Regions from separate parts of the Bradyrhizobium sp. USDA 4452 genome, predicted to be linked through region 1. Evidence: predicted binding sites of a transcription regulator. Region 1 holds the regulator's gene; each other region holds the start of a gene.
The links. The regulator PhoB, encoded in region 1, activates phosphate uptake and scavenging genes when phosphate is short. The targets are predictions, from matches to a motif close to TGTCATNNANCTGTCAT.
Positions count from the first base shown of each region.

Region 2: the regulator PhoB is predicted to act here: its motif matches at 2,280-2,296, upstream of ACVISU_RS34880 (UDP-2,3-diacylglucosamine diphosphatase).
Region 3: the regulator PhoB is predicted to act here: its motif matches at 2,441-2,457, upstream of ACVISU_RS37890 (STN domain-containing protein).
Region 4: the regulator PhoB is predicted to act here: its motif matches at 3,754-3,770, upstream of ACVISU_RS20110 (DUF2794 domain-containing protein).

Region 1 covers NZ_JBSSGK010000001.1:3,421,366-3,427,214, reverse strand. Annotated here, with positions in the region: gene pstC (phosphate ABC transporter permease subunit PstC) at 1-799, shown strand, start outside; gene pstA (phosphate ABC transporter permease PstA) at 804-1,649, shown strand; gene pstB (phosphate ABC transporter ATP-binding protein PstB) at 1,646-2,464, shown strand; gene phoU (phosphate signaling complex protein PhoU) at 2,476-3,192, shown strand; gene phoB (phosphate regulon transcriptional regulator PhoB) at 3,324-4,034, shown strand; gene ACVISU_RS16480 (GcrA family cell cycle regulator) at 4,175-4,687, opposite strand; gene ACVISU_RS16475 (acetylornithine transaminase) at 5,183-5,849, shown strand, end outside.
Region 2 covers NZ_JBSSGK010000001.1:7,422,459-7,428,307, forward strand. Annotated here, with positions in the region: gene ACVISU_RS34865 (c-type cytochrome) at 1-774, shown strand, start outside; gene ACVISU_RS34870 (Lrp/AsnC ligand binding domain-containing protein) at 784-1,029, opposite strand; gene thiD (bifunctional hydroxymethylpyrimidine kinase/phosphomethylpyrimidine kinase) at 1,211-2,008, shown strand; gene ACVISU_RS34880 (UDP-2,3-diacylglucosamine diphosphatase) at 2,320-3,132, shown strand; gene ACVISU_RS34885 (glycosyltransferase family 4 protein) at 3,129-4,220, shown strand; gene ACVISU_RS34890 (threonine/serine dehydratase) at 4,263-5,252, shown strand; gene ACVISU_RS34895 (caspase family protein) at 5,326-5,849, opposite strand, start outside.
Region 3 covers NZ_JBSSGK010000001.1:8,014,682-8,020,530, forward strand. Annotated here, with positions in the region: gene ACVISU_RS37875 (hypothetical protein) at 1-324, shown strand, start outside; gene ACVISU_RS37880 (MliC family protein) at 401-757, opposite strand; gene ACVISU_RS37885 (hypothetical protein) at 1,511-1,747, shown strand; gene ACVISU_RS37890 (STN domain-containing protein) at 2,532-3,236, shown strand; gene ACVISU_RS37895 (RNA polymerase sigma factor) at 3,341-3,943, shown strand; gene ACVISU_RS37900 (FecR family protein) at 3,940-4,914, shown strand; gene ACVISU_RS37905 (filamentous haemagglutinin family protein) at 5,191-5,849, shown strand, end outside.
Region 4 covers NZ_JBSSGK010000001.1:4,199,077-4,204,925, reverse strand. Annotated here, with positions in the region: gene acnA (aconitate hydratase AcnA) at 1-2,298, shown strand, start outside; gene ACVISU_RS20115 (DUF1223 domain-containing protein) at 2,545-3,306, shown strand; gene ACVISU_RS20110 (DUF2794 domain-containing protein) at 3,834-4,205, shown strand; gene ACVISU_RS20105 (Bax inhibitor-1/YccA family protein) at 4,478-5,269, opposite strand; gene ACVISU_RS20100 (ABC transporter permease) at 5,504-5,849, opposite strand, start outside.

The sequences.
Region 1 (5,849 bases):
CTTCGCTTTCCTCTGGACACAGCGCTGGGCGCCCTCGGCCGATCCGCCGGTGCTCGGTGCGCTCGGCCCGATCTACGGCACGCTGATCACCTCCGTCATCGCGATGCTGATCGCCATTCCGGTCGGCATCGGCATCGCCGTGTTCCTGACCGAGCTCTGCCCGCAAGTGCTGCGCCGTCCGATCGGCATCGCCATCGAGCTGCTCGCCGGCATCCCCTCGATCATCTACGGCATGTGGGGCTTCTTCGTGCTGGGCCCGTTCCTGGCCAACACGTTCCAGCCCTTCATGATCCGGATATTCGAGGGCGTCCCGGTGCTCGGCGCGGTGTTTGCCGGCCCGCCGTCCTATCTCAGCCTGTTCAACGCCGCGCTGATCCTGGCCATCATGGTGCTGCCCTTCATCACCGCGATCTCGGTCGACGTGTTCAAGACCGTGCCGCCGGTGCTGAAAGAAGCCGCCTACGGCATGGGCTGCACCACTTGGGAAGTCGTCCGCAGCGTCGTGATCCCCTACACCCGGGTCGGCGTGATCGGCGGCATCATGCTGGCGCTCGGCCGCGCGCTCGGCGAGACCATGGCGGTGACCTTCATCATCGGCAACTCGTTCCGCATCTCGTCGTCGATCTTCGCGCCGGGCACCACGATCTCGGCGGCGATCGCCAGCGAATTCGCCGAGAGCGACGGCCTGCACCAGTCCGGCCTGATCCTGCTCGGCCTCTTGCTGTTCGTGCTGACCTTCTTCGTGCTCGCCGGCGCGCGGCTGATGCTGATGCGGCTTGAAAAGAAGGCGGGGAAGTAACGCCATGAACCCGATCTACAAATCCCGCCGCCGCAGCGACATCGTCGTTCGCACGCTCTGCGTCGGCGCGGCGTTGTTCGGCGTCACCTGGCTGGCGCTGATCCTGATCACGCTGCTCTACAACGGCATCGCAGGCCTCAGCGTGCAACTGTTCACCCAGAATACGCCGCCGCCGGGCTCGACCGATGGCGGCCTGCTCAATGCCATCGTCGGCTCCGTGATCATGACGGTGATCGGCGTCGGCATCGGCGCGCCGCTCGGCCTGTTCGCCGGCACCTACCTTGCCGAGTACGGCAAGCACGACAAGCTCACCTCGGTGATCCGCTTCATCAACGACATCCTGCTCAGTGCGCCGTCGATCATCATCGGCCTGTTCATCTATGGCGCGGTGGTGGTGCCGATGCGCGGCTTCTCGGCGATCGCGGGTGCGCTTGCGCTCGCAGTGATCGTGATCCCGGTCGTGGTGCGCACCACCGAGGACATGCTGCTGCTGGTGCCCAACCCGCTGCGCGAGGCGGCCTCCGCGCTCGGCCTGCCGCGTTCGCTGGTGATCAAGCGGATCGCTTATCGTGCTGCGCGCAGCGGGTTGATCACCGGCGTGCTGCTGGCGACCGCCCGCGTCGCGGGCGAGACCGCGCCGCTGCTGTTCACCGCGCTGTCGAACCAGTTCTTCAGCTGGGACTTGACCAAGACGATGGCCAACCTGCCGGTGACCATCAACAACTTCGTGCAGAGCCCCTACGCCTACTGGAAAGAGCTGGCGTGGAGCGGTGCGCTGCTCATCACCTTCACCGTGCTCGCGCTGAATATCGGCGCGCGTATCCTTGGTGCCGAAAGGGCCGCAAAATGACCGAGCTTTCCGTCTCCACGACCGCCGCGAGCCACGTTCCGCAGGTGCCGCTGCCGGAAGCGCCGCCGAAAGTCACGGTGCGCAACCTCAACTTCTATTACGGCGAGCACCACGCGCTGAAGAACATCAACCTGACGCTCGGCACCAACCGCGTCACGGCGTTCATCGGCCCGTCGGGCTGCGGCAAGTCGACCCTGCTGCGCATCTTCAACCGGATGTATGATCTCTATCCGGGCCAGCGCGCTGTCGGCCAGCTGATGCTGGACCAGACCAACATTCTTGATCCCAAGCTCGACCTCAATCTGCTGCGCGCGCGCGTCGGCATGGTGTTCCAGAAGCCGACGCCGTTCCCGATGACGATCTACGAGAACATCGCCTTCGGCATCCGCCTCTACGAGAAGATCTCGAAGTCCGAGATGGACGACCGGGTCGAGAAGGCGCTGCGCGGCGGTGCGCTGTGGAACGAGGTCAAGGACAAGCTGAACGCTTCCGGCCTGTCGCTTTCTGGCGGCCAGCAGCAGCGGCTGTGCATCGCGCGCACCGTGGCGGTGCGTCCCGAGGTGATCCTGTTCGACGAGCCGTGCTCTGCGCTCGATCCGATCTCGACCGCCAAGGTCGAGGAACTGATCCAGGAGCTCTCCGAGGACTACACGATCGCGATCGTCACCCACAACATGCAGCAGGCGGCGCGCGTCTCCGACAAGACCGCCTTCATGTATCTCGGCGAGCTGATCGAGTTCGACGACACCAACAAGATCTTCACCTCGCCGAGCGATCGACGCACCCAGGACTACATCACCGGCCGGTTCGGCTGAGGAGAATGACGATGGCTTCTGAACATACCGCCAAGGCATTCGACAGCGACCTGCAGGAATTGACCCGCCTGGTCGCCGAGATGGGCGGGCTCGTCGAGCGGATGATTACCGAGTCGGTCGACGCGCTGATCCGTCGCGACGTCGCGCTCGGCAAGCGCGTGGTCGCCGCGGACATCGAGATCGACAATCTGCAGCGTGTCATCGAAGAGCGCGCGGTGCTGACGATCGCCCGCCGCCAGCCGATGGCGATCGACCTGCGCGAGATCGTCAGCGCGATGCGCGTCGCCACCGATCTCGAGCGGATCGGCGACCTCGCCAAGAACATGGGCAAGCGCGTCGCGGCGCTGGAGAGCGATTTCCAGCCGCTGAAGCTGATCCGCGGCCTGGAGCACATGACCGACCTCGTGCTGTCGCAGGTCAAGTCGGTGCTCGACGCCTATGCCGCGCACGATCTGCCGGCGGCGATGAACGTCTGGAAGGGCGACGAGGAGGTCGACGCGATCTGCACCTCGCTGTTCCGCGAGCTCTTGACCTACATGATGGAGGATCCGCGCAACATCTCGTTCTGCATCCATCTGATGTTCTGCGCCAAGAACATCGAGCGGATCGGCGATCACGCCACCAATATCGCCGAGACCGTGTTCTACATGATCGAAGGCCAGCAGATCACCGACAAGCGTCCGAAGGGCGACATGACCAACTTTGCCACCACTGTGCCGGGTACCTAGGACATGATCCGCGGGCGCGGAGCCGGATTGTCTTCACGACAAGCCGTTTTCCGCAGGGGTTATGCTCAGGAAAGTAAGCGTTTCGGTTTGCGTCTGGGCAACGGATCATCACAGAGAGAGAACTTAAACCGATGAGCGCACGCATTCTGGTAGTCGAAGACGAGGAAGCGCTGACGACACTGTTGCGCTACAACCTCGATGCGGAAGGCTACGATGTCGAAACGGTGGGGCGCGGCGACGATGCCGACACCCGCCTGAAGGAGCGCGTTCCCGACCTCGTGGTGCTGGACTGGATGCTTCCGGGCCTGTCCGGCATCGAGCTGTGCCGTCGCCTGCGTGCGCGGCCCGAGACCAAGCAGCTTCCGATCATCATGCTGACCGCGCGCGGCGAGGAGAGTGAGCGCGTGCGCGGGCTTGCCACCGGCGCCGACGACTACATCGTCAAGCCGTTCTCGGTGCCGGAATTGCTGGCACGGGTGAAGGGCCTGCTGCGCCGTGCGAGTCCGGAGCGGCTTGCGACCGTGCTGACCTATGGCGACATCGAGCTCGATCGCGAGAAGCGCCGCGTGGCGCGCTCGGGCCGTCCGATCGATCTCGGGCCGACCGAGTATCGGCTGCTCGAATTCTTCCTCGAGCATCCCGGCCGCGTGTTCAGCCGCGAGCAGCTGCTCGACAGCGTCTGGGGCCGCGACATCTATATCGATGAACGTACCGTCGACGTGCATATCGGCCGTCTGCGCAAGCTGCTCAATCCCGGCCGCGAGCAGGATCCGATCCGCACCGTGCGCGGCGCCGGCTACGCGCTCGACGATCGCTTTGCAAAGGCCGAGCCGCAGCCGTAAGGCAGTGCAGCAATCGCAAGCACAATGTCGTTCCGGCTTTGGCCGGGACAACGCCGGTGAAGTAGCCGGGCTACGAGCCACAAAAAAATCCCCGCTTGCGCGGGGATTTGTTTTTGCAGTCCAGGCAGTTTCCCGAGTGCTTACTTGATCTGTGGCTTCGCCGAGGGCCGGCGGCGATCGGCGGCGGGCTGGTAGGCGACGCGCGAGTGATGCGCGCAATAGGGCAGGCCGGCGAGCGCCTTGCCGCCGCAGAAGAAGAATTCCGGGCTCGAGGGATCGCCGACCGGCCAGTGGCAGGTGGCCTCGTTGAGCTCGAGCAGCGACAGCCGCTGGCTCATCGGCACCACATTGTCGAAGGAGATCGGATCCGGCTCCATCTCGACCTCGAAAGCGTGCGCGAGCGCGGTGTTGCCGCGCGAGACCGGGCGCGCCACCCGCATCATGTGCTGGGCGGGGCGGGCCTTGCGCTGCCGCGGCGCGGCCGTGGAAGGGGCCTTGGCGCGGCCGGAGAGGCCGAGCCGATGCACTTTGCCGATCACGGCGTTTCGCGTCACATTGCCAAGTTCCGCCGCGATCTGGCTGGCCGAGAGGCCGGATTCCCAGAGCTTCTTCAGCTGCTCGACGCGATCGTCGGACCAGGTCAATACCGTCATCGCATTCTTCCTTTCGCATGGCGCCGGCCAATCAACGGAGCGGCGCTGCGAGCCAATCTGGACAAATATCCCTGCGGCCAGAATCCCTTAGCCCTCGCCGGGCACGGTGTTGCGCCCGAACGTTTACGCGAGAACGAAGGCTACTTAGAGGGTCCAGTACTGCCGCACGAGATGTCGTACCCGACAGGTCAAACGCTACAATATGGCGTGACTCTGGCGCAAGAGTCCGCGGCCGTGCGTCCACATGTTCCCACACAGTTAAGCATTGCCGTGCGGCTTTTCCACCGCACCGGAATGCTCCGGATTGCGCTGGGTTCGCATCGCAGGAACGCCGGCAGGGGCCGGCTGCTGGCGATTGACACTGACCGGCCGCAGCATAGAATGATGTGCACGTGCCGCCCGCAAAGGCGGCCGTTTTGTTTTCCGAAGCTGGCGGTTGCTGCGCTGGCGTCAAGCCGCGCAGCAATTGACGGTTTCAAACCGGCAGTGAACGCCATGACCAACGCCTCGTCGCATCTGCTCCCCGTCTTCGCCAGGGTCGATCTCGGCTTCGAGCGCGGTGAGGGCGCCTGGCTGATCGCAACCAACGGCGACCGCTATCTCGACTTCACCTCGGGTGTCGCGGTGAACGCGCTCGGACATGCGCATCCGCATCTGGTCAAGGCGCTGCAGGAGCAGGCGACCAGGCTCTGGCACATGTCGAACCTGTTCAAGAGCCCGGACGGCGAAGTGCTCGCCGCGCGGCTGTGCGAGCAGAGCTTTGCCGACTTTGTGTTTTTCTGCAATTCCGGCGCGGAAGCGATGGAGGGCGTGATCAAGCTGGTCCGCCACTACCACTTCTCCAAGGGCCATCCCGAGCGCTACCGCATCATTACCTTCGAAGGCGCCTTCCATGGCCGCACGCTGGGTACGCTGGCTGCGACCGGCTCGGCGAAATACCTCGAAGGTTTCGGCCCGCCGATGGACGGCTTCGACCAGGTGCCGCACGGCGACATCGAGGCGGTGAAGAAGGCGATCGGCCCGAACACCGCCGGCATCCTGATCGAGCCGGTGCAGGGCGAGGGCGGCGTGCGCTCGGCGCCGCAGGCCTTCTTCAAGGCGCTGCGCGCCCTGTGCGACGAGCACGGCCTGCTGCTCGCATTCGACGAGGTGCAGACCGGCA
Region 2 (5,849 bases), 4.0 Mb from region 1:
TGTTCCTCCTGCCACGCCGTGCCGAAGCAGGACGACCGCACGAGGCTCGGCGGCGGGCTCGCGATACCGTCGCCGTTCGGCACCTTCTATGCGCCGAACATCTCGCCCGACCCGAACGACGGCATCGGCCGCTGGAGCGAGGCTGATTTCGTCACCGCTGTCATGAAGGGCACCTCGCCGTCGGGGACGCACTATTTTCCGGCGTTTCCCTACACGTCGTATCAGCACGCCAGGGTCAACGACGTGCGCGACCTGTTCGCCTATTTGAAGACCTTGCCGCCGGTTGCCGGCAAGGTGCGCGACCACGATGTGCGGTTTCCCTTCAACATCAGGCGCAATGTCGGGGTCTGGAAATTCCTGTTCATGGACGGCAAGCCGTTCATCGCGGACGCGAGCCGCTCGGCGCATTGGTATCGCGGCGCCTATCTCGTCAACAGCTTCGGCCATTGCGCCGAATGCCACAGCCCGCGCAACTTCCTCGGCGGCATCATCACTTCGCAGCGCTTCGCCGGTGGCCCGAATCCGGAGGGCGAAGGTTGGGTGCCGAACATCACGCCGCGGGGGATCGCGGACTGGAGCGCGAAGGACATCGCCTATTTTCTCGAGAGCGGCCAGACGCCGGATGGCGACAGCGCTGGCGGATCGATGGTGCGCGTGATCCGGAACACCTCGCAGCTCTCGTCGAGCGATCGCGATGCGATCGCCGAGTACATCAAGTCGCTGCCGCCGGTCGAGGGACCGCCGAAGCCGGTGAAGAAGGAGAGGCAGTCGTAACGGCGTGTCCTACTTCGCGCCGAACGCCTTGAAGGTGATGATGGTGAGCGTGTCCTGGATGCCCGGGATCACCTGAACTTTCTCGTTGATGAAATGGCCGATGTCGGTGTCGTGGTCGACGTAGAACTTGACCAGGAGATCGTAATTGCCCGCGGTGGAATAGATCTCTGACGCAATCTCGGCTTCCGCCAGCGCGTTGGCGACGGTGTAGGACTGGCCGAGCTTGCATTTGATCTGGACGAAGAAAGGAACCATCAAAGTCGTCTCCGGGGATTTCCGTGACTATAGGCCCAAAACGGGCCGCCAAAGCAAGGGTCAAGGCAGCTCCAACCTGCGGTAAAGTCAGGCGAACTTGCTGCCGATGGGCTGCCGGGTTAGGACAGGCCATGATCTTGTTCGTGACGGTCTCATTCGTCTCAACCGCCGGTGCCGCACCATGACGCCGGTCGCGCTCACCATCGCCGGCTCGGATTCCTCGGGCGGGGCGGGCATCCAGGCTGACCTGAAGAGCTTTGCCGCGCTCGGGGTCTATGGCGCCTCGGCGATCACGGCGCTGACCGCGCAGAACACCACGGGGGTCAGCGGCATCCATCCGGTGCCGGCTTCGTTCGTCACCGCGCAGATCGATGCCGTGTTCTCCGATCTTAACGTCGGCGCGGTCAAGATCGGCATGGTGGCGCAGGCCGAGACCATCGTTGCGATCGCGGGCGCGCTGCAGCGCTGGGCGCCGCGCCACATCGTGCTCGATCCGGTGATGGTCGCGACCTCGGGCGACCGGCTGCTCGCAGCCGAGGCGGTCGATGCGCTGAAGACCATGTTGTTTCCGCTGGCCTCGCTGATCACGCCGAACCTGCCGGAGGTGGCGGCGCTGCTGAACGAGCCGGTCGCCTCGAGCGAGGCCGACGTCGAAGGGCAAGGCCGGCAATTGCTGGCGATGGGATGTCGCGCGGTGCTGGTGAAGGGCGGCCATGGGCACGGCACTGAGAGCATAGACTATCTGATCGACGGCGAGCGCAGCATCGCGCTCGCAGCGCCGCGCATCGCCACCGCAAACACGCATGGCACAGGTTGCTCGCTGTCATCGGCGATCGCAGCAGGGCTCGCGAAGGGTGAGCCGATGGAGACCGCCGTCCGCAATGCCAAGGCCTGGATCACCGATGCGATCGCCGCCGCCGATCGCTTCGCCGCCGGCCACGGCCACGGGCCGGTGCATCACTTCCACAAATATTATTGAGGCTCTTGTAGCCCGGATGGAGCGCAGCGAAATCCGGGCTGCACGTTCCGCGGACGCAAGACCCCGGATTGCGCTTCGCTTCATCCGGGCTACGCATTCAACGCCGTTTCGAATGCGTGTTGTTCCCCGCGATATGCGCGCAACACAACGCCTGTTCTGCACAGCCGCCGCCGCCCATGTCGCCAGATTGTCGCACGCCGCTGTTATCCGCAGGGGAGGGGCGTGCTGCTGATTCTCGTTAGCTTTTTGTGGGGCCTTGGGTCGCGGGGATCGTCATCGCCTTGTCACAGGAAGCTGTTAGGTGCACAGGCATGGGAAGTGACTCCTTGAGTGAAGAAAGCCCCGAGCGGCGCTTTCGCACTTTGTTTATCTCCGATGTCCATCTCGGAGCCCGCGGTTCGCAAGCCGACCGCCTGCTGGACTTCCTCCGCTCTCACGATGCCGACACGATTTACCTCGTTGGTGATATCGTCGATGGCTGGGCGCTGAAGTCGAACTGGTACTGGCCGCAGACCCACAACGATTTCGTGCAGAAGATGCTGCGCAAGGCGCGCAAGGGCGCCAAGGTGATCTACGTCCCGGGCAACCACGACGAGTTCCTGCGCAAATATTACGGTACGCATTTCGGCGGCATCGACGTGGTGGAGAATACCGTTCACACCGGCGCCGACGGCAAGCGCTACCTCGTGATCCATGGCGACATCTTCGACCTCGTGGTGCAAAACGCGCGCTGGCTCGCCCATCTCGGCGACAAGGCCTACGACTTCGCGATCCAAATGAATCGCTTCGTCAACTTCTTCCGCAAGATGTTCGGCGTGCCGTACTGGTCGCTGTCGCAATGGGCCAAGCTCAAGGTCAAGAAGGCGGTGAACTATATCGGCGCGTTCGAGGCGACGTTGGCCGGCGAGGCGCGGCGTCACGGCTGCGACGGCGTGATCTGCGGCCACATCCACTACGCGACGATTCATGACGAGCACGGCATCCGCTACATGAATTGCGGCGACTGGGTCGAGAGCTGCACCGCGCTCGCCGAGCACGAGGATGGCCATTTCGAGATCATCACCTGGACCGACCCGGTGCGCCGGATCGCCCCAGTTCCGCGAGTGACGGCACGCGCTGCATGACGCATATCCTGGTCGCGACCGATGCGTGGCATCCCCAGGTCAACGGGGTTGTCCGCACGCTGACCATGATGGCACAGGCGGCGAAATCGCTCGGCGTCGAGGTGAGCTTCCTGACGCCGGACGAGTTCCGCACCTTCGCGATGCCGAGCTATCGCGATTTGAGGCTGGCACTGCCGTGCGGGGCCAAGGTCGCGAGCCTGATCGACGCGGCCAAGCCCGACAGCATCCATATCGCGACCGAAGGTCCGATCGGGCTGTCGGTCCGCCGCTATTGCCGCAAGCGCGGCCTGCCGTTCACGACGAGTTTCCACACCCGCTTTCCCGAATACGTCTCGGCACGGACGCCAGTCCCGGAAGCCTGGGTGTGGCGCGCGCTGCGCTGGTTCCACAAGCCGAGCCGGGCGGTGATGGCGGCGACCCCGGCGCTGGCTGCAGAGCTGCGCCAGCGCGGCTTCCGCAACGTGGTGCTATGGTCGCGCGGCGTCGATACCGCGCTATTCCACCCGCGCGACGTCGACCTCTGCCTGCCGCAGCCGGTCTATCTCAGCGTCGGCCGGGTGGCGGTGGAGAAGAATCTCGAAGCGTTCCTGGATCTCGATCTACCCGGCACCAAGGTGGTGGTCGGCGACGGCCCGGCACGCGCGGCGCTGGAGCGGAAATATCCGGAAGTCGTGTTCCTCGGCGCCCGCCATGGCGAAGAATTGGCCGAAATTTATGCCGCAGCCGATGTGTTCGTTTTCCCGAGCCGCACCGATACGTTCGGTCTGGTGCTGCTTGAAGCCCTGGCCAGCGGCCTGCCGGTTGCCGCTTTTCCGGTCACCGGTCCTCGCGACGTGATCGGCGCGGCGCCGGTCGGTGTCCTCGACGAGGATTTGCGCCACGCTTGCCTGGAGGCGCTCAGCATCCCGCGGCAGGCCTGCGTCGATTTCGCCGCGCTCCACACCTGGCAGGCGTCAGCCCGGGTGTTCATCGACCGCTGCATGAACGTCCGCCCCGCGGCGCCCGACGGCGAGGGGGAGGTGTTCGAATTCGGTGCCGAGGAGCACCATTTGGCGGCCCTGCCGGCTCCTCATCCCACCTCACGCTAAAGCGTCTTGCCGGGTTGCCCGCGGCCGCGATAGAAATTGCGGATGACGGACACCCCTCTCAATCCACCCGTCGCTGCTGCGGACATCGATGCCGCCGCAAGGGTGGTCGCGCCGTTCGCGGTGCGCACGCCGCTCCTGACTTTCCCCGTTCTCAACGAACGCGTCGGCACCCAGGTCTTCCTCAAGCCCGAGATGCTGCAACGAACCGGATCGTTCAAGTTCCGCGGCGCCTTCAACAAGCTCGCCTCGATCCCGCAGGAGCAGCGGAGCGGCGGCGTCGTCGCGTTCTCCTCGGGAAACCACGCCCAGGGCGTTGCCGCGGCGGCAAAGATCCTCAACATGCAGGCGACCATCGTGATGCCTGCGGACTCCCCGCTCACCAAGCGCGAGCGGACCAAGTCGTATGGCGCCGAGGTCGTGCTCTACGATCGCGATCGCGACGACCGTGCGGCGATCGCGAGCGGTATCGCCAGCAAGCGTGGCGCGACGTTGGTGCCTCCCTATGACGATCCTCTGGTGATCGCGGGCCAGGGCACCGCCGGCCGCGAGATCGCCGAGGATATGGCGGCGCTCGGGCTGACGCCCGATATCGTCGTGGCGCCGGCATCAGGCGGCGGCTTGATCGCGGGCGTCGCCACCGCGGTGAAGGCAAAATATCCGCAGGCCCAGGTGATCGTCGCCGAGCCTGCGGGCTATGACGATCACGCCCTGTCGCTCAAGGTCGGCCATCGCGAGGCGCATCCGGTCGCCGCGCGCACCATCTGCGACGCGCTGATGGCGATGATGCCGGGCGAACTCACCTTCGCGATCAACAGCAAGCTGCTGGCGAATGGCGTCAGCGCGTCCGATGACGAGGTCGGCGCCGCCGTCGCCTTTGCCTATCGCGAGCTGAAGCTCGTGGTCGAGCCCGGCGGCGCGATCGGGCTCGCCGCGCTGCTGGCGGGGCGGATCGATGCCAAGGGCAAGAACGTCGTCATCGTGCTCTCCGGCGGCAATGTCGACGCCGACCTGTTCGCGAAGCTGGTCGCCTGACACCGGTATCTGAAACGAAGCGGGGGCAGGGCGGTACGCGCGCTGCCCCTGTTTCGTTGTGGCGTGCGGCCGATCAGTGCCTGAAGCCACCACGGTAGCCGCCACCCATTGCGCCAAAATGTGAGCCGGACGGACTTGGGTGGAACGAAGCACGGCTGCCGCTTGAACTCGTCCGGTTGCCCTGCATGCTTTGCCGCTCGGCGCGGAAGTGCTGCCTGCTGGCGTCTTTCATGGTTGCGTTCGACGTGGCCTTGCCGGCATTCGCGACGGGCAGGCCCGCAACCTTGCCTTTGCCGATTGAGCTCGGCATGCCGACCGGCTTCGCGCCGGATGCGGGCATGGTCACGATCTTGCCGACGGCCCCTTGCACGCCGGCATTGAGCGGCTGGAAGGTCTGACGATTCGACAGCCGCGTGAACTGCATCAGCGGGATTGCTTTCGGCTGCACCTGCAGCTTCAACGCCGACTGCGCGTAGGGGCTGCCAGCGAAATTGTCGTGGAAGGTCTTGTAGGCGAACGGCGTGTTGGCAAGCACCGCCTTGTGCCAGGCCGCGACCTGCAGCCAGTTCGTCAGCAGGAAGCGGATGCGCTCGCACA
Region 3 (5,849 bases), 4.6 Mb from region 1:
TCGACGGGAGCATTGCAGGCACTCCTACCGCGCCAACTCAAAGGAAGCGTGCTGCTGCTTAACAACCTAGATCAGCGGCTCCGCGCCTTGGCCGACTATTGCCAGCGGGTTCTAGCCTCAGATGATCGCCTTGAAGAACTTGTCCGCCAAGCCGACGTCGAATGGGGACGACGTATGGGAGAGCGGCCTTATTTCAACAGGGAGGGGTCTCCGCCGCACCCAGACGATCCCTATACCAACGATTCCGTTCGCACCGCGCTAGACGGGATTGTAAGGCGAATTTCCGAGGTGACGGGCGGGCAAGCCTCTTCGACGAAACCCTGAGCACACAGCAGTTTTGCATCAAGGCGTGGGCCGTGTGCTCGTGGTTAGCTAAGCCAGTGATGTGCATCGGCGTGCGCTAGCTGCCACGCGTGGACATCAATTCACAGGCGGTTTCTGGGCGCCTTGGACGCTTGATTGTGGTGTGACCCGACTTCGAGATCTTCAAAACGACGCGGTTTGCCGAGTAGCGCGCACCGGAAAACGCAAGCCGTTTCCGCAACCTAAACGTCTCTCGCCCATCGAGGAAATGCACATATGCGTGCGGGTCGTGTGGATAGAATCCGACGGTGAATCGGGTGTCGTCGGAGCAATGATAACTTTGGAACGTCGTAGCCTGCGCCGACACAAGCAGACCGCAGAAAGACCATCCTGCAACAATCGTCACAACACCAATAAAGCCACTCCGATTCATCTTGCCCCTTATGGGTTGCATCGAACTTGCGGGCTTACACTCCGAAGGAGCGTCTCATCTGGCTAGCCATCCGTTGGACGCCGTCCGTGTAATGGCCATTGTTGAAATACTGGTCGCCGATGAGGAGGCCAGCGACAACGTCCATTGCTATGAACAGCCCTTCGTGAAGGCAATTCTTTAGGTCAAGCGCAGCTATCGTCGAGACCGTCGCAGGGCCACTTTAAAGAACACTTGATCGCGGTATCCGGAAAACTCCGGTAGCGGAATGGAAGCGGCCCCAGCAACTCGTTGGGGGCCGAGTGGAGGCTAGTTGCTGGGGCCATCTACCGGCCCGTGTGGGACGCGAGCCAGGTTGCTGCTTAACCCTCAGAACCAAGCAGGGCTGCGGCTGTCATAGCGATCGGAAGCAAGCCGAGGAGAACAACCAGGCCTAGGTAGAATACTTCCGATGTTTCGGAGAGCACCGCTAGGGCGCGACGCCAGCCAATGATGATGGAAACACGCGAGCTGCGCTGATTTGGGCCATCATTCGAAGCAGAATCCAGAAGACCATATGTCATTGGAAACTCCTGCCTAGAGGGCGTCTATCCTAGGCAGGGAACGTTTCCCGCGCAAAGTGCAGTTTGTGCCACGACTACTCGGCCCCGTATTTTTACGGGTTCAAATCGCAAATACGAGAAGCAGAGCCAGCACGCCAAAAGCTATTGAGGCAAATCCTGCGATGGCGATGGCGATGGCGCGGTCCCGGGTCTGCAACGTGCGGTATTCCAGCCCGTGCGGTTCGTCGCCTTCGTCGTGATCTCGATATCGCAAGCAGTTGCCGGCAGCATTACCAGGGACACGCTGACGCTCTACGCATGGGGCGTTCCCTTCATGGTTGCCGGCCTTTGGGCAGGATTCAAACTCTTCGGGAAGATCAACGACGAGAGCTTCCGAAAAACTGTCCTGGTACTGCTGCTGTTTGCGGGCCTGTCCCTCATCGTGACGGCGCTGACGACTTTCAACCACTAACGCCTGAGGCAGCCATGTCGCCCCCAAACATTCGGCCTCATCGAAGGGGATCGAGCTTGGTGGAGGGGTCGGAGGTCCGGTCCCAGGTACCAACGGCCGCGATTCCGACAACGCTAAATTCTGTAGTGATCTCAATCATCGAAAAGGCTGCAAAATATCGGAATGGATCTTGAATTATTGAAGAAATTCGAAGACTTCCAAGCTGAATACAAGGGTTCGATTCCCTTCACCCGCTCCAATGTTTTCAAATACTTTGTCCGGCCAAGATGGACTTGAGTCCATTTTGCCCAGCGATTCCAGGCTTTGCCTTTCTGCTGTGAGTCTATTTTCCGGTGTCGGACTGGCGTCTTAAGGCGGCGCGCCAAGTTCGTGTGGGTGATACCTGTTGGCGAGATTCCGAACGCCTTGACCGTCGAGATATCGCCCGTTGTGCGGCGCTGCTCGTTTCAAGCACCGCTTCCTCACGAGGCCCGGAACGTCGGCAGAGCAGAGGTCCAAAAGCATCTCGACGTCGGTTGCGCTCATTTCGAGGTGAGACAGCTCGCAGAACAGGTCGTGGCCGCTCAAGCGTTGATGGCAAAAGCCAGTAGCCGGCAACGGTGAACGGTGCGCGGCTGTCGTCCGTGGTTAGGCGAGAGTTTGGAGACAGAATCTCGGACGTGGCCGGCAGAGTCCAGCGGAGCGGGGCGGCTCTGTCACATAACTGTCGCGGTCAACCCTGTAACTAGATCAAGACAGAGGCTGATGGCCTGTTTTCGAAGGGGCTTTCGTTGCGGTGCGCTCAGTGAACCATCCGGGCAGCCTTACGGCTGTTCGTGCCTGTCTTGTGGTGTTCTCCGCGTTTCTTGCGGCTGCAGGTTTGGACGGCTCGGCAGCTGATGAAGGCAGCACGACAACATCAGTCTCGGCCTCGCGCAAGTTTGCGATGAATATTCCGGCTCAGCCGCTTGCGAGTGCTCTGCAAGCATACAGCGGCGTGACGGGCATCGAAACGCTCTACGACAGCGCAATCGCCCACGAGCGCAGGTCGACGGCCGTGGTGGGGACGTTTACGGCGTTCGAGGCGCTGCAATTGCTGCTCGAGGGGACGCGCCTGTCGGCGCGCTCCATCGCGCAGGACGCCGTGACCATCGAACAGGTACAAGCTTCGGCTGCCCTGGCCATGGCGCCGCCGCCGGAGAAGGGCGCGAACCGCTTTTACTTCGGCGTGATCCAGGCCGGCCTTGAGCGCGCTTTGTGTGACGACGAGCAAGTCCGACCGGGTCGCTATCGCGCCGTGCTGAAGTTCTCGATTGCGACCGATGGTCAGATTCGGCAACCGAGTCTGGTCGGGACCACGGGGGATGAACGGCGGGACCGCATCATTGCCCGGAAACTTGATGGTGTGTCTCTTGGCGTTCCGCCACCTGCCGATCTTCAGCAGCCGATCATGATCGCAATTCTTCCGCAACCGTCCGGAGCTGCCCGAACTTGTGCGCGGAGTCATTAGGAATTAACGGCCGCTGAAATGGATGGTAGTGGCTTTCGCAGGGTGACATCTGGCGGTACATCGCCGTTCGGGAAGGTCTTGGCGGGGGCGGGGGTATCAGTCTCGTGAGCGAAACGAGTTGGGACGCGCTGCGCCAGCGCTTTCTGGTCAGGTACGACAGCTTCCGTGCACGGTTGAGGCGCCGGCTCGGCTCGGATGACCTGGCGCGGGAAACCCTGCAGGAGACGTGGCTCCAGTTGAGCCAATCCGACGGAACCAAATCCGTGGCTCAGCCGGATTCCTATCTGTTCGGCATAGCTCTCAATATGGCCGCCACTCTGAGGCGGACGGAAGGTCGCCATGCCAGCCGTCTGGAGATCGAGGCCGCCATCGAGTTTGCGGACGAAGCAGCAGGGCCGCATGAGACCGTTGAAGCCCTGCTCGATATCCAGAAGCTCGAGCGCATCATCCAGGATTTGCCCCCGCGCAGGCGGGGGATCCTGCTTGCGGCTCGCATTCAGGAACTTCCGATTCAGACCATTGCGGATTCACTGGGATTGTCCCGCCGCATGGTCGAAATCGAGCTGAAGCGCGCAATTGAGTATTGTGCAGGCCGCATGGAACGCCCGGTCATAAGACGTTTCGGTCCCAAGCCGCTGGAATCGACTAAGCAGGTAGCAGAGCTCCAGAGCACTGTGCCGGCGCGAGAGGCGAAGTCGCTGAAATGACACCGCATAGCAACATCGAAAAGCACCAGCGCGAAGCCATCGCGTGGATGCTGCGACTCAAGCCCGGTGTTGCGACCACCGATGATGTGGCGGCGTTCAAGCAATGGTGCGGACAGAATCCGGCGCACGCTAAGGCGTTCAGGGACATGCGGGGATTGTGGCAGGCCGTTGGCCCGGCCGGCAAGAATGCGCTCGATCCGAACGCTCTCGAACATCCAGCGGTTTCATCCGGCCGGGGATCGATGCGGCTCGGCCGTCGTGCCTTCATCGCGGGGGCGGCAGCCGCAACTGCATCGGCCGCCGCGTACGCCGCGGTCTATCCGCCGCTCGGCCTGTGGCCGTCGATTTCGGAATTGAGGGCTGATTTTCGCACGGCCACGGGCGAGCAGCGACAGGTTGCCCTTGCGAACGACGTCGTGGTCCAGATGAACACGCAGACCAGCATCGGGCTGCGTTCTGCGGTCGGCGACCTGCAGCGGATCGAACTGATCGCGGGTGAAAGCGTGGTCAAGGCGAAAGCGCATCGGCTTGAAGTGCTCGCTGGAAGCGGACAAGCCCTGGCTTCCAACGCGGAGTTCAGCATCCGGCGGGATGGCGACACCGCCAGTGTGACGTGTCTCGATGGAGAAGTGCGTGTCGCATGCTTGTCTTCTTCAGTCGTTCTGACCGGCCAGAATCGAGTTGTGTTTTCGCATGCCGGGCTCGGTCCGGTCTCGCCGATCGATGCCGCGATCGTGACATCCTGGCGCGATGGCTTTCTTCTGTTTCAGGATACGCCGCTCGTCGATGTGATTGCCGAGATCAACCGATATCGTCGCGGCAGGATCATCGTGCTCGGTGATGCACTGGGGCGGCGACCGGTCAATGGTCGCTTTTATCTTGCGAGGCTCGACGAGGTGGTCGGCAAGTTCCAGAACGCATTCGGCGCGCACGTCACGTCCTTGCCCGGCGGTGTCGTCGTCCTGAGCTGATCGTGTCTGTCAAGAAAGTTTCATAAAGGACGATTTCGGTCTCGTCCTCTCCAGAGCAACTAGCCGATGGGAAGTGCAAGTCGCTGCGTTGGCCATCCTCCGCGGGATCACTTCCAGGTTAGTGCTGAGGAGAGGCGCCACATGTCTTGTCGTCCAGTCGGTCGCGGTCGTCGTCCGCGTCCCAATCTGCGTCGGGCGGTGTCGGTTCCCCGACTGCTGCGGGATGGGCTGACGTCGCGCACCACGCTTCTGGCCGGAACGAGCGTGCTGGCGCTGATGCTGACCGGAATCGACAGCGCCGCGGCGCGGCCTTTCGGCAGTTCGGCTACGACGATGGCCGCGCCGACCATTGCCAGCGATGCCGCCGCTGCCGCTGCGCAACGGGCCATGGAAGCGGCCAAGCAGAGCCAGAGCGCGCTGACGCGGGCGAGCCAGGCTGTTCAGGCGCTGCAGGCGGCACAGGCGGCTGCCCGCAGCGCCGCCGCAGCGTCACAGCGCTCGACTGCCCTGCCGCAGGTTGCTGTGCCCAATGGCCTCGCGGCGGGCGGCCTCCAGGTCGCGCCGGGCGCTAAGCCTGGATCCAGTCTGTGGCAGGGCGCCAACCTGCCCACGCAATCGGCGAGCGGCAGCCACACCACCGTGACGGTTGATCAGACTGCACCGCAGGCAGTTCTTAACTGGCAAAGCTTCAACGTCGGTACGCAAACGACGCTTAATTTCAATCAGAGCGGCAGCAACAACGCCAATGGCCCCAATTCCTGGACCGCGCTTAACCGCGTGGTCGGTAGCACAGCGCCGAGTCAGATCCTCGGCAACATCAAGGCCGATGGTCAGGTGCTCGTCATCAACCAGAACGGCATCATCTTCGGGGGTGCAAGTCAGGTCAATGTCGGGTCCCTGATCGCGTCGAGTGCGAACATCACCGACGCTCAATT
Region 4 (5,849 bases), 780 kb from region 1:
GCGTTCGCGAAGAACGTCACCGAGGAATACAAGCAGAACCAGGAGCGCTACGAGTTCCTGAAGTGGGGCCAGAAGGCGTTCTCGAACTTCTCGGTGGTCCCGCCCGGCACCGGCATCTGCCATCAGGTCAATCTCGAATATCTCGCCCAGACGGTCTGGACCAAGAAGGAGAAGATGACGGTCGGCAAGAAGACCGGCACCTTCGAGGTCGCCTATCCGGACTCGCTGGTCGGCACCGACTCGCACACTACGATGGTCAACGGCCTTGCCGTGCTCGGCTGGGGCGTCGGCGGCATCGAGGCGGAAGCCTGCATGCTCGGCCAGCCGCTATCGATGCTGCTGCCCGAGGTGGTCGGCTTCAAGCTCAAGGGCCAGCTCAAGGAAGGCGTCACCGCGACCGACCTCGTGCTGACCGTCACCCAGATGCTGCGCAAGCTCGGTGTGGTCGGCAAGTTCGTCGAGTTCTTCGGCCCCGGCCTCGACTATCTCTCGGTCGCGGACAAGGCGACCATCGGCAACATGGCGCCCGAATACGGCGCGACCTGCGGCTTCTTCCCGGTCGACGCGGCGACCATCGATTACCTGAAGACCTCGGGCCGCAAGGCCGATCGCGTCAAGCTGGTGCAGGCCTATGCCAAGGCGCAGGGCCTGTTCCGGACCGCCAAGTCGGCCGACCCGGTGTTCACCACCACGCTGACGCTCGACCTCGGCGACGTCGTGCCGTCGATGGCCGGGCCGAAGCGCCCCGAAGGCCGCATCGCGCTGCCGGCGGTGTCGACCGGTTTCGCGACCGCGCTGGTCGGCGAATACAAGAAGCCCGAGGGTGAGACGAAGCGCTTCGCGGTCGAGGGCCGTGACTTCGACCTCGGCCATGGCGACGTCGTGATCGCGGCGATCACCTCCTGCACCAACACCTCGAACCCGAGCGTGCTGATCGGCGCCGGCCTCCTGGCGCGCAAGGCGGTCGCCAAGGGCCTGAAGGCCAAGCCCTGGGTGAAGACCTCGCTCGCACCGGGCAGCCAGGTGGTGGCGGAATATCTCGCCAATTCCGGCCTGCAGGCCGATCTCGACAAGGTCGGCTTCAACCTGGTCGGCTTCGGCTGCACCACCTGCATCGGCAACTCCGGCCCGCTGCCGGAAGACATCTCGAAATCGATCAACGAAAACGGCATCGTCGCCGCCGCCGTGCTGTCGGGCAACCGTAACTTCGAAGGCCGCGTCTCGCCGGACGTGCAGGCGAACTACCTCGCCTCGCCGCCGCTGGTGGTCGCGCATGCGCTCGCCGGCACCGTGACCAAGGATCTCGCGGTCGAGCCGCTCGGCATCGGCAAGGACGGCAAGCCGGTGTTCCTCAAGGACATCTGGCCGACCGCCAAGGAGATCAACGCCTTCATGAAGAAGTACGTCACTGCGACGATCTTCAAGAAGAAGTACGCCGACGTGTTCAAGGGCGACACCAACTGGCGCAAGATCAAGACCACGGAAAGCGAGACCTATCGCTGGAACATGAGCTCGACCTATGTCCAGAACCCGCCCTATTTCGAGGGCATGAAGAAGCAGCCGGATCCGGTCACCGACGTGGTCGACGCCCGCATCCTCGCGATGTTCGGCGACAAGATCACCACCGACCACATCTCGCCGGCCGGTTCGATCAAGCTGACCTCGCCCGCCGGCAAATTCCTCAGCGAGCACCAGGTGCGCCCCGCCGACTTCAACCAATACGGCACGCGGCGCGGCAACCATGAAGTGATGATGCGCGGCACCTTCGCCAACATCCGAATCAAGAACTTCATGCTGAAGGGCGCTGACGGCAATATTCCGGAAGGCGGTCTGACCAAGCACTGGCCCGACGGCGAGCAGATGTCGATCTACGACGCCGCGATGAAGTACCAGGCCGAAGGCGTGCCGCTGGTGGTGTTCGCCGGCGCCGAATACGGCAACGGCTCGTCGCGCGACTGGGCCGCGAAGGGCACCCGCCTGCTCGGCGTGCGCGCGGTGATCTGCCAGAGCTTCGAGCGCATCCATCGCTCCAACCTGGTCGGCATGGGCGTGCTTCCGCTCACCTTCCAGGACGGCACGTCGTGGTCCTCGCTCGGCCTCAAGGGCGACGAGAAGGTCACGATCCGCGGGCTGCAGGGCGATTTGAAGCCGCGCCAGACGCTGACGGCCGAGATCGTCTCCGCCGACGGCGGCAAGAAGGACGTCCCGCTGCTCTGCCGCATCGATACGCTGGACGAGCTCGACTACTATCGCAACGGGGGCATCCTGCATTACGTGCTGCGCAAGCTCGCGGCCTAAGCCCCTTGTTCGAGCATGATCTCCGCGCAAACGCCTTGCGTTTGTCGCGGGGAAAACCGCTTCGCACTTTCCGGACACGCTCTCGCGCGGATTTGTGATCGATGCCTCACTGCTTAGTGAGTAGCGGCTAAAAAGAAGGCGGCCTATGAAAAGGCCGCTTTCTCGCGTTTTGGGGCACGCAAGTTCAGGGACAGACTTCATGCTCCGTACAATTACGGATAGAAATCATCACGACTGGTTCGCAGTATGACAGCGATGATGGCCTATAATTCTATCTCGCGATGGTCCAGCGCGCTTGGGTTCTGCGCGATCGTTGCGATCATCCGCCCCGCGCACGCCGATCCGCGTGCTGTCGTCGAACTCTTCACCTCGCAGGGATGCTCGTCCTGTCCGCCCGCGGACAAGATCATCGGGGAGCTCGCGAAGGATCCCAACGTCATCGCGCTGAGCATGCCGATCGACTATTGGGACTATCTCGGCTGGAAGGACACGCTGGCCGATTCCCGTTTCAGCGCGCGCCAGAAAGCCTATTCGCACATGCGCGGCGACCGCGACGTCTACACGCCGCAGGCCGTGATTAACGGCTCCGCGCATGTGATCGGCAGCGACCGTGCCAGCATTGAGGACGCCATCAAGGACACCGAGAAGAGCGGCAGCGTGATGTCGGTGCCGGTGACGATGACGCTCACCGGCAAGCAGATCAACGTGTCGGTCGCCGCATCGAAATCGCCCGCGGCGTCGCGCGGCGAAGTCTGGATCTGCTCGATCTCGAAGTCGGTACCGATCTCGATCGCGCGCGGCGAGAACCGCGGCCGCGAGATCACCTACCACAACGTGGTGCGCAATCTCCTCAAGGTCGGTGACTGGAATGGCTCGTCCGGGAGCTGGACCGTGCCGCTGGAGAACATCACGCGCGATGGTGTCGACGCCGCGGCCGTCTACGTCCAGGACGGCAATCGCGAAAAGCCGGGCCCGATGCTCGGCGCCGCATTCACCTCGCTGCGCTAGTTTCAGTCGGCCGCGTCGTCGAGACGCATGCGTGTTGTCGCGCCGCCTTGCGCGGCGGCGAGCGTGCGTCCGGTTTTTCTTGAAGCAAGGCGCCGGGGCCTTGCGCAAGTCTCGATCGCGCGTTGATCGAGCAGGGTCCCAAAAACAAAAAGGACCAACTTTCGTTGGCCCAGTGTTGGGATTTGATTCCCCTGCGAACAGGCCCGATCCCGACGGCCCCGGGGGGCTGGGGGCTGAGGAATCCGGAACCGAAAGGACCGGGCCAACGCAGGATTATCTTTTCGCAGGGCAGCGGGGCGGGCGATGGGCGGAAGTGGGGCAGCAATATGATTCTGCTAACGTTCCCGTGACTCTTCGGTTTTCCGGACAATTCGTCGCGCATGCCCGTGGTTAAGGGCTGGTTGCATTGCGAATGGCCCCTTGCGGCGTCCTTCGCTTAGCGCGATCATGTCACTCTCGTGACGATCCCAAGGTGGGGGCACCGGGCTTCGGAGCTTGATCGTCACCGGGATGACAGGAGGCGCTCGATGAGTTTGATCTCGGAGGACACCGATCCGAGCGGGAGTCGTGCCGCGGCGCGTCCCGCCGCCGCGACCCCTCAGCCCAACCGCGTGACATTCAACCGACTTGAGCTCAACCGCATTCTGAATCTCTACGGCCGCATGGTCGCCGACGGCGAGTGGCGCGACTATGCGATCGACTTCCTCAAGGACCGCGCCGTGTTCTCGGTGTTCCGGCGCGCCTCCGAAATGCCGATCTACCGGATCGAGAAGGATCCCCGGCTCGCGCGCAAGCAGGGCATGTACAGCGTGATTTCGGCGACCGGCCTGATCCTGCGCCGCGGCCACGAGCTCGAACGGGTGCTGTTCGTGATCGATCGCAAGCTGTCGCTGGTGTAGGCGCGGCAAACTCGCCGCTTCGTAGCCCGGATGCAGCGCAGCGCAATCCGGGGCTGCCATAACAGCGGATGGACTTGTCCCGGATTGCGCTGCGCTCTATCCGGGCCACGCGGTCGTCGTTCCAATCCGCCGGAAACCGTTGTGCAGCCCATGCCGAGCGTGTGCCGCATCGTCAGTATTTTCCCGGCGCAAAAGAAAAGCCCCGGCCGCATGGCCGGGGCTTGCAAGGCTTGGATTTGCAAGGCTTGGATCGATTGGCTGGCGCGAGCCGCTTAGTCGCGCTGGCCGAGCAGCTGCAGCAGCAGCGTGAACAGGTTGATGAAGTTCAGGTAGAGCGACAGCGCACCTGTGATTGCCGCACGCTCTGCCATCACGCCACCCTGCGAGGCGTAGCCGTAGATGTAGTCGTTCTTCAGCCGCTGGGTGTCCCAGGCGGTGAGGCCTGCGAACACCAGCACGCCGACCACCGAGACGATGAACTGCAGTGCCGAGCTGGCCAGGAACAGGTTGACCAGGCTCGCGATGATGATGCCGATCAGGCCCATGAACAGGAACGAGCCCATGCCGCTCATGTCACGCTTGGTGGTGTAGCCGTAGAGGCTCAGCGCACCGAACGTCGCCGCGGTGATGAAGAACACGCGCACGATCGAAGTGTGCGTGTACACCAGGAAGATCGACGACAGCGACAGGCCCATCAGCGCCGAGAACACCCAGAACAGAAGCTGGGCGGTCGCGGGCTGCAGGCGGTTGATGCCGGCCGAGATGACGAACACCATCGCCAGAGGGGCGAGGATGAACAGCCACTTCAGCGGGCTCACGAACATCGCGTAGCCGAACTGCGTCAGATAGGCATTGCCGAATTTGGCGACGGCGGCGGACTGGTCGGTCGTCACCGCGCCCATGTAGACGCCGAGCGCGGCAAGGCCGGTGATGGCCAGGCCGATGCTCATGTAGTTGTAGATGCGCAGCATGTAGGCGCGCAGACCGGCGTCGACGGCCGCAGCGTCAATGCGCCCGGCGGCCCGGCCGAAAGGAGAAGCGTAGTTGCGGTCTAGGTCCGACATGGTCGAATTCCCGTGGTTGGTCCCGGTGGAGCGCAAGGGATTTGCGGCGCCGGTCGTAAATCTATCTCAGATGGCTCGGTTTGCGGAACATTAATTGCGTGTCATTCAAACCGACTATCCGACCCGAGTGGTATGTGGGAAATTAACACATCCGACGCAAGCTTCCACGCGCGGCCGAATGTCGCTCTGGCCTAGCATTTTCAGGCAAAACGGCGCTGCCGCCGCTACAAATTGTCACAAATTCCGCAGCACCGAGGCCGGCTTCTGGTTCAGCGCGAGCAGCGTCCCCCCCAGCCCCAATCCGACGGTGACGACCAGCGCGGCGACCACGACCAGCGCGGCGCTGCCGGCCTGCCAGATGAAGCTCAGCGTCATCAGCCGCGTCACGATCAGCCAGGCGGCGACCGAACCTGAGATCACCCCGAATATTGCGGTTGCAAAGCCGATCATCAGGTACTCCAGCGCGTAGGCGCCGAGCAGTCGCGCCCGCGTGGCGCCGAGCGTCTTGAGGATCACGGCGTCATAGACGCGGTGGCGGTGCCCGGCGGCGAGCGCGCCGCCCAGCACCAGGATCGCCGAG